2 regions of the Rhizobium sp. NXC14 genome follow, and region 1 is predicted to be linked to the other one. Evidence: riboswitches for the same ligand, from Rfam matches in the RefSeq annotation. Region 1 holds a riboswitch; the other holds the start of a gene.
The links. Region 1 has a riboswitch for thiamine pyrophosphate ahead of NXC14_RS20435 (ABC transporter permease). Riboswitches for the same ligand answer to the same signal wherever they lie in the genome.
Positions count from the first base shown of each region.

Region 2: another riboswitch for thiamine pyrophosphate. It lies ahead of thiC (phosphomethylpyrimidine synthase ThiC); the one in region 1 lies ahead of NXC14_RS20435 (ABC transporter permease).

Region 1 is NZ_CP021030.1:4,185,038-4,189,287, forward strand. It holds gene NXC14_RS20425 (SDR family oxidoreductase) at 1-559, opposite strand, end outside; gene soxR (redox-sensitive transcriptional activator SoxR) at 684-1,154, opposite strand; TPP riboswitch at 1,486-1,599, shown strand; gene NXC14_RS20435 (ABC transporter permease) at 1,760-2,566, shown strand; gene NXC14_RS20440 (ABC transporter ATP-binding protein) at 2,563-3,429, shown strand; gene NXC14_RS20445 (ABC transporter substrate-binding protein) at 3,440-4,250, shown strand, end outside.
Region 2 is NZ_CP021033.1:249,853-254,102, forward strand. It holds gene thiO (glycine oxidase ThiO) at 1-708, opposite strand, end outside; gene thiC (phosphomethylpyrimidine synthase ThiC) at 711-2,543, opposite strand; TPP riboswitch at 2,638-2,769, opposite strand; gene NXC14_RS29220 (DNA repair exonuclease) at 3,033-4,250, shown strand, end outside.

The DNA of each region.
Region 1 (4,250 bases):
TGACGCGGATGCCATCCGGCGCGAGCTCGCGGGCAAGCGCCTTGGAATAGGTCGAAACGAAGGCTTTCGAGGCAGAATAAATCGAAGAACCGGGACTGCCGCCGGTCAGCGCGGAAATTGAAACGGTGTTGACAATGGCAGCGCCTTCCGCCGCCTTCAATGCCGGCAGCAACGCACGCGTCAGCGCCACCACCGACGTCTGGTTCAAACGCACAATCGCCTCATAATCTGCGTCAGTCAGTGTGGCAGCTGGAAAACGGCCGAGCATAGTGCCGGCGTTGTTGACGAGCACATGCACCTTGTCGAAAAAGGTAAGCGCATTTTCGGCAAATTGCGCAGCGCCGCCAGCGGCAGTGAAATCGGCGTGCAGCAACAGCGCCCGTCTTTCGGATTCAGCCGTCAGCAGAAAATCCGGCAGATCGCGCCCCGGTTTGCGTCCAGTATGGACGATCACCTTCGCGCCGCAGTCCAGGAACTGCCGGGCCACTTCGAGACCGATGCCCCGCCCGGCGCCGGTTACGATGACATTGCGATTCTCGAATAGTCTCGGATGGAACACGAAGCTGTCCTCCTCGCGGACAATGCCGACTGTTGCGCCATTCGCCCTTAACATATGAGCGCGCCGACCGAAAGAAAGGCAGGGATCATCTTTCCGCCAGAGGCTGGCGCTCTTCGCTGAAAGTTCATACTTCGATTTCGGTCTCCAGCAGCCGTGCGCCTGGCCCTTCCTCGCCGAGCTGATCGAAGGGATTGCGCAACGGACAGCTTTCGATCGACAGGCAACCGCAGCCGATGCAGCCGGTCAGACGGTCTCGCAGCAGGCTCAGCCGTCTGATTCTCGTGTCGAGTTCATCCTTCCAGCGCGCCGACAGCGTCTGCCAGTCGGCAATCGTCGGCGTACGCCCCTGCGGCAGGGAGGCAAATGCCGTCTGGATTTCCGAAAGCGGAATGCCGACACGTTGCGCCACCTTGATGATGCCGAGCCGGCGAAGGACATCGCGTCCGTAGCGCCGCTGGTTGCCGCGCGTGCGGATACTCGAGATCAGCCCCTTGGCCTCATAGAAATGTAGCGCCGAGACGGCAAGACCACTGCGTTGCGCCACTTCGCCGACCGTCAGAAGCCTGCCGAGCGGCGTGGCAGAAATCCTATTCATCGCCTATTGACCTCAATATTAGTTGAGGTTTTATAACCGCTGCTTCCCCGGCCGTAAAGCACGAGGCGCAGGAAGGAGCGTCAGTGAGATCATCCGGTCGATACAAGCTGAAATGATGGCGTCGGCGCTTGCCCGGCCCGCGCCGATCGCCCCTGCCGATATTGCCGCCTGAAAGACAAGCGCTCGGGGTCCGTTCCCGGCAGGTACGGAACCTCGGAAAACACCCGGACAGGACCTCCGTCCGGGTGTTTTTTATCTGCGCCCCATCCGACCGGGCGGACGGGTTTGCAATTTTGCGGTTGCGGCAAGAAAACCCCGATGATAGTTTTCGCCGAAATAACAGGGGAGCTCCGTGTCGCCGGGGCTGAGATGTGAGGCGCAAGCCTCCGGACCCTTCTAAGCTGATCTGGGTAATGCCAGCGGAGCGAGGTCCAAATGTATTCCGGCGCGCAAGTGTCACTCTACCGGACGTCCGGCAATTCCGTCGGCATCCCTATCGATGCCCTCAAGGCAACCGCCCCAAATCGCGGCAGGCTGCGCATCGACACCGATGCCCTCGACAGGTTTGCGCGAACGGCCCGGCGAAAGCCTGAAACCGAACGCCGATGACATCGCCACGACCATCGGATTCGCGCCTTGCGACGCTCTATCTCGCCGTGTACCGGGCAATGCCCGCCTTGCTCGCAGGCTTTGCTTTTCTGGCGGCATGGGAACTCTATGTCGATCTTTCCGGTATCAAACCGTCCATTCTGCCGGCGCCTTCGCGTATCCTTGTCCAGGGCTGGCTGAACCGAGAGGCGCTGATAGCAAACACCTGGCCGACGCTCGGAGCGACACTCGGTGGTTTCGCCCTGTCGCTCGCCTTCGCCTTCGTCTCCTCGATCCTGATGGATTTCATGCCCTTCATGCGCCGGGCAATGCTGCCGATCTTCATCGCCAGCCAGACTTTGCCGCTGGTGGCGATCGCGCCTCTCGTCGTCCTCTGGTTCGGTTTCGGCCTTTTGCCGAAGATATTGCTGGTGGCGCTCGTCACCTTCTTTCCGCTGCTTGTTGCCCTGCTTCAGGGCTATGAGGCGACCGATCGCGACATTGCCGAGCTCTTGAATTCGATGAAAGCGAGCCGCTGGCGCATTTTTCGCCTGGCGCGGTTTCCCTCGTCCCTGCCCTATTTCTTCGCCGGCCTCCGAATCTCGATCACCTATGCCGTCGTCGGTGCGATCTTTGCCGAATATGCCGGCGCTGCAAGCGGCCTCGGCATCTATATCCTCAACGCCAAGAACAATTTCCGTCCCGATCTCGTGCTCGCCGCCGTGATCGTCAGCGCTCTGTTGACGCTCTGCCTCTTCGCGCTGACGCTGGTTATCCAGCGTTTCGTCATGCCCTGGCAGCCATCCCAGGAGCGGCGCCGATGACCGGTCAGATGCTTGAGCTGCGCAACATCTCGAAGTCCTTCGACGGCATGAAGGTTCTAGACGACATTTCGCTCGCCGTCGCAGACGGCGAGTTCGTCTCGATCGTCGGCCCATCCGGCTCCGGAAAATCGACCGTGCTGAGACTGCTGACACAGGCGCTGCGACCCGATTCCGGCGCCATGCTTTTCAACGGTGCAGCGCTGGAACAGACGCCGCATTCCTTTGCCTTCATGCCGCAACGCGATGCGCTGATGCCCTGGCGCCGGATCATCGATAATGCCGCGCTCGGCCTGGAAGTGAAGGGCATGGCTCGCCGGGCTGCCCGCGCCGCTGTCGCGCCCCTCTTCGAGCGGTTCGGCCTTGCCGGCTTCGAACATCACTACCCCGCCTCTCTTTCCGGCGGCATGCGCCAACGTGCTGCGCTGCTGCGCACCGTCATCCAGGAGCAGGACATGCTGCTGCTCGACGAGCCCTTCGGCGCGCTCGATGCGCTAACCCGCACGCAGATCCAGGAGTGGCTGCAAGGCATGTGGACCGAACATCGCTGGACGGCGCTGCTGATCACCCACGATGTTCGCGAGGCCGTTTTCCTCTCCGACCGGATCTACGTGCTGTCTGCCCGTCCGGCGCGTGTCATCCGCGAATTCCGCGTTCCCCTGCCCCGCCCGAGAAGCATTGCCGATCTCGGTTCGCCGGCGGCCCAGGCGATCGAGACCGAAATCCTGCAAACCCTGCTTCATCCGCTAGAACAGGATGGTTTTAGGCCGGTCGGCCCAAAATCTGAATCCTGTTCCAATTTAAAGAGTTGGAGTCTGATGTCGTTCGAAAACCGGACTTTTCGGCGTCATGCTCTAAAGACCTGAGGAGGTCACCATGCCGCTTCTCACCCGCCGCCAGACGATGCTCGCCGCCATCGCGACAAGCCTCGCCGGCCGCGTCGCCTTCGCTCAATCGGCGCCCGCAAAGGTTCGTATCGCGCTCGACTGGACGCCCAACACCAACCACATCGGCATCTACGTCGCCAAGGCGAAGGGCTTCTACACGGCCGCCGGCCTCGATGTCGAAATTCTACCCTTTACCGACACGAGTGCCGGCACGCTGGTATCAAACGGGGTCGCCGGTTTCGGCATCAGTAGCGAGATCGAGGCCCTGACGCAGCGTGCTGGCGGCGGTGACGTGAAGATGGTCTACGGCGTCGTCCAGACGGAAACCGCACGCCTGATCTTCAAGGGCGGGCGGGACGACATCAAGAGCCCTAGAGATCTCGATGGAAAGACCTATGGAGGCTTCGGCGGCACTTGGGAAAGCGCGCTGGTCTCGGCGATGATCCGCAATGACGGCGGCAAGGGCGACGTCAAGACCGTCACCCTCGGCACCTCCGCCTATGAGGCGCTGGACAATGGCTCGATTGACTTCACGCTGGAGATCTACACCTGGGAGGGCATCGCCGCTGAGTTGGAGAATCGGAAGATCAGCCGCTTCCACTATTCCGATTACGGCATTCCCGACGAGCAGACGACAGTCATCGTTTCCAGTGACGCCTATCTCTCTGCCAGTCGAGAACACGCGCGCGCCTTCATCCAGGCCACGCGTCAAGGCTACGTCTACTCCATCGATCATCCCGACGAAGCCTGCGACCTGCTGATATCAGGAAGTAACGGTGCGCTGATGAACACGGAACTGG
Region 2 (4,250 bases), on a different replicon from region 1:
TTCGATCATCGTCGCCCCGATCATGAAGCGATTTCGCTGGCGCGGCACGATATAGATCGGGTGGCGCGGATGCAGCAGGCGAACGGGACGGGAGAGAGAGATCTCGTTCGTTTCGACGCAAAGCATCTCTCCGCGAACGCCGCGCAATCCGGGCAGACGGCCGATCTGGGCAGCCCCGGTGCAGTCGATCACGCGATCGTAACGGGCAAGGTCGGCATCGCCCCTGACGCCGAATGTGAGGCGCATGCGAGCTTCCTCAAGTCCGGCGGCAAGCCCGGAGAGCGCCTGCCGCGGATCGAGATGCGCTTCCTGCCGGAAGAACAATGCCCTGCGGAAGCGGCCGGCGAGATCCGGTTCAAGCGTCGCGATCGCCGGCTCGTCCAGCCATTCCCATCCGCTTGTCCGGCGGCAAAAGCGGTCGAGTTCGCCGGCATCTCGCCCGGCCGCCACCACAAGCGTCCCCCGGCGATTGACATGGCCGGGCAGCGCTGCCTCCCACCAATCGGCGGCAAGACGGCCGAGCGCCAGGACCGGCTCGTCTGCGCTTTCCCTTTCGCACCATGGAGCCAGCATGCCGCCGGCAAAGCCGGAAGCACCGGCGCCGACCTGTTCGGCTTGCTCAGCGACGCTGACCCGGAAACCGTGCCGATGGAGCTGCCAGGCAACGGTGAGGCCGGCAACGCCGGCCCCCTTGACGAGAACATGCATCGTCATTCTCCGGCAAGCGTTTTCGCAGCGTCGGCGACCGGCATGTAGAGGTCGCCGCCATCGCGATACCTGGCGGCCATGGCTTCCAGTCCTTCTTTCTGCGCCTCGGCGCGAATATCGTGGGAAATGCGCATGGAACAGAATTTCGGGCCGCACATCGAACAGAAATGCGCCACCTTGTGGGCCTCCTTCGGCAGGGTCTCGTCATGGAAGGAACGCGCCGTATCCGGGTCGAGGGAGAGGTTGAACTGGTCTTCCCAGCGGAATTCGAACCGCGCCCGCGACAGCGCATCGTCACGGATGCGGGCGGCCGGATGGCCCTTGGCGAGGTCGGCGGCATGCGCGGCAATCTTGTAGGTGATGACACCGGTCTTGACGTCGGTGCGGTCGGGCAGGCCCAGATGCTCCTTCGGCGTGACGTAGCAGAGCATGGCCGTGCCGAACCAGCCGATCATCGCGGCTCCGATGCCGGAGGTGATGTGATCATAGCCCGGTGCGATGTCGGTCGTCAGCGGTCCGAGCGTATAGAAGGGAGCCTCGCCGCAGACCTTGAGCTGCTTGTCCATATTCTCCTTGATCTTGTGCATCGGCACGTGGCCAGGGCCTTCGATCATCACCTGGCAATCCCTGGCCCAGGCAATCTTGGTCAGTTCGCCGAGGGTTTCGAGCTCGGCAAATTGCGCAGCGTCATTGGCATCGGCGATCGAGCCCGGGCGAAGGCCGTCTCCAAGCGAGAAGGAGACGTCATAGGCACGGCAGATGTCGCAGATTTCCTCGAAATGCTCGTAGAGGAAGCTCTCCTTGTGGTGATGCAGACACCACTTGGCCATGATCGAGCCGCCGCGTGAGACGATGCCGGTGACACGATTGACGGTGAGCGGAATATAGGCAAGCCGCACGCCCGCATGGATGGTGAAATAATCGACGCCCTGCTCGGCCTGTTCGATCAGCGTATCACGATAGACTTCCCAGGTGAGATCCTCTGCAATGCCGTTCACCTTTTCAAGCGCCTGGTAGAGAGGCACCGTTCCGATCGGAACCGGCGAATTGCGAATGATCCATTCGCGGATGTTGTGAATGTTGCGGCCGGTGGAAAGGTCCATAACCGTGTCGGCGCCCCAGCGGATCGCCCAGACCATCTTTTCCACCTCTTCCGCCATCGACGAGGTGACCGCCGAGTTGCCGATATTGGCGTTGATCTTCACCAGGAAATTCCGGCCGATGATCATCGGTTCGGATTCCGGGTGGTTGATGTTGGCCGGAATGATTGCCCGGCCGGCTGCGATTTCCTGGCGCACGAATTCGGGCGTCACGAAATCGGGAATATCAGCGCCAAAGCTCTCGCCGTCGCGCGCGAGCGCCTCCTTCGCGGCCTGCCGGCCGAGGTTTTCGCGGATGGCGATGAATTCCATTTCCGGCGTGACGATGCCGGCGCGCGCATAGGCGAGTTGCGTGACGGCGCGGCCTGCTTTTGCCTTCAGCGGCGTGTTGCGAATAGGGAATTCCGGCGTCAGCCGATCGCCTGCGGCAAAACCATTATCTTCAGGCTTCACCACCCGGCCTACATAGGCTTCGACATCGCCGCGCGCTCTGATCCAGTTCTCGCGCAGACGCGGCAGCCCGGCGTCGATCGAGACCGTATGTGCCGGGTCGGTATAGGGACCGGAGGAATCATAGACCGTGACCGGCGGTTCACCGGAGGTCGGGTGAAGGCTGATTTCGCGCATCGGCACGCGCAGATCAGGATAGAGCGTTCCGGGCTTGGCGATCTTGGTCGAGGCCGGAAGCGGGCCGGTGGTGACGACCGGAGTAAGCTTGGGTGCGACGATATTCATGGGCGAGGCTCCAAGGTTTGACGTTTGGAGACCCAGTTCCAGTGTTGGAATGATGGAAAGACGCCTCATGCGACAAAGCGAAATCCGCCCGACAGCCGCAGCGTCTGCACCGTCCCTACGCCAGTATGAACTGGATCAGGTTCAACGGGTCACTGCGCCACAACAGGCAAAGCCGTATTGTTCAGCAGAATCTCAGCCCCTTGCCGGGACACCCCTGGTGAATGTTCGGCATCAAAGACCGCTGCGGCCCTGATGTCAAGCCAATGCTCACGCGTTCCCATCCGGACCTTTTGAGTCGGCGGCCAGTCCGATAGAGCTGTATTGATTGTGGATGGGCCGGCTCCGCCGGCCCATTTCACTCGCCAGGACGCTGCCGTCCATGCTCTGAATATTCGTGGCATGGTCTCATGTTTTGCTGACGGGCGATAACGTCCGTTTATTTGTCAGGCGCCTGCTGGATCACTCTATCGCAACACCATTCTTGTATTCATGGCCTATCGTTTTTTCCACACTGCCGATCTCCATCTCGACTCTCCCTTGCGCTCTCTCGCACTTCGCAACGCAGAGCTGGCCGATCTCGTCAGTGACGCCAGCCGGCAGGCGTTGGTCGCGATCGTCGATCTTTGCCTTGAGGAGCAGGTCGACGCGCTTGTCATCGCCGGCGATCTCTACGACGGGGAGCAGACGTCGATGAAGACGGCGCGCTTCCTGGCGAGTCAGCTGGAGCGGCTGCACCGGGCGGGCATTGTCGTCTTCAAGATCCGCGGCAATCACGATGCCATGTCGAAGATCGCTCGGGAACTGGTGATGCCTGATACGGTGAAGATCTTCGGCGGCCATGCCGAGATCGTGGAGGCCACGAAGGGCAGCTTGTCGGTCGCGATCCACGGCCTGAGCTTTGCGAAACCGCAAGCCCCGGACCCGCTGCTGCCGAAGTTCAAGCCGCCGGTGGCGGATGCCGTCAATATCGGCATCATGCATACGAGCCTGGCCGGATCGGCCGGACATGATGTCTATGCGCCCTGCAACGTGCTCGACCTGCATGCCTCTGGTTTCGATTACTGGGCGCTCGGGCATCTCCACCAGCGCAGCCAGTATCCCGGCACGGCGACGGTCATCATGCCCGGCATGCCGCAGGGCCGCGACATCAATGAAGCGGGCGTCAAGACCGTGTCGCTGGTGACCGTGGCGGACGACCGGACCGTGACGGTCGAGGAGCGGCGCACCAGCATCGCGCAGTTCGAGCGCGTCAATGTCGACCTCACAGGTGTCGATGATTGGCGTGAGGCGGCCATGATGGTCGAGACGGCCCTGATGGCGCAGCGCGACCGCACGGCTTCGCCGCATCTTGTCGCACGTCTCAGGCTTTCCGGCCGCACGCCGCTCTCCTGGCAGCTGCGGCGCGATGTTGATCTCATGCAGACGGAAGCCGAGCGGCGCAGCGACCTGATCGGCCGCACGTGGATCGAGAAGCTGGAACTCGCCTTCGAAGCGCCCTCGATCCCCGCAGACGCGTCCGCCGCCGATCCCGTCGTCGAACTCGGCGCGCTGATGCGCGACGAGGTCATGGCCCGCGGCGGTTTTCGTGACGATGTCAGGGAGATGGTCCGGGACCTGCTTGCCGACCTGCCGCCCGAAAGCCGGGCATTTGCCGGCCAGAACGAGGCGGGTTTTGAACGCTTCATCGACAGCCTTCTCGCCGATGGC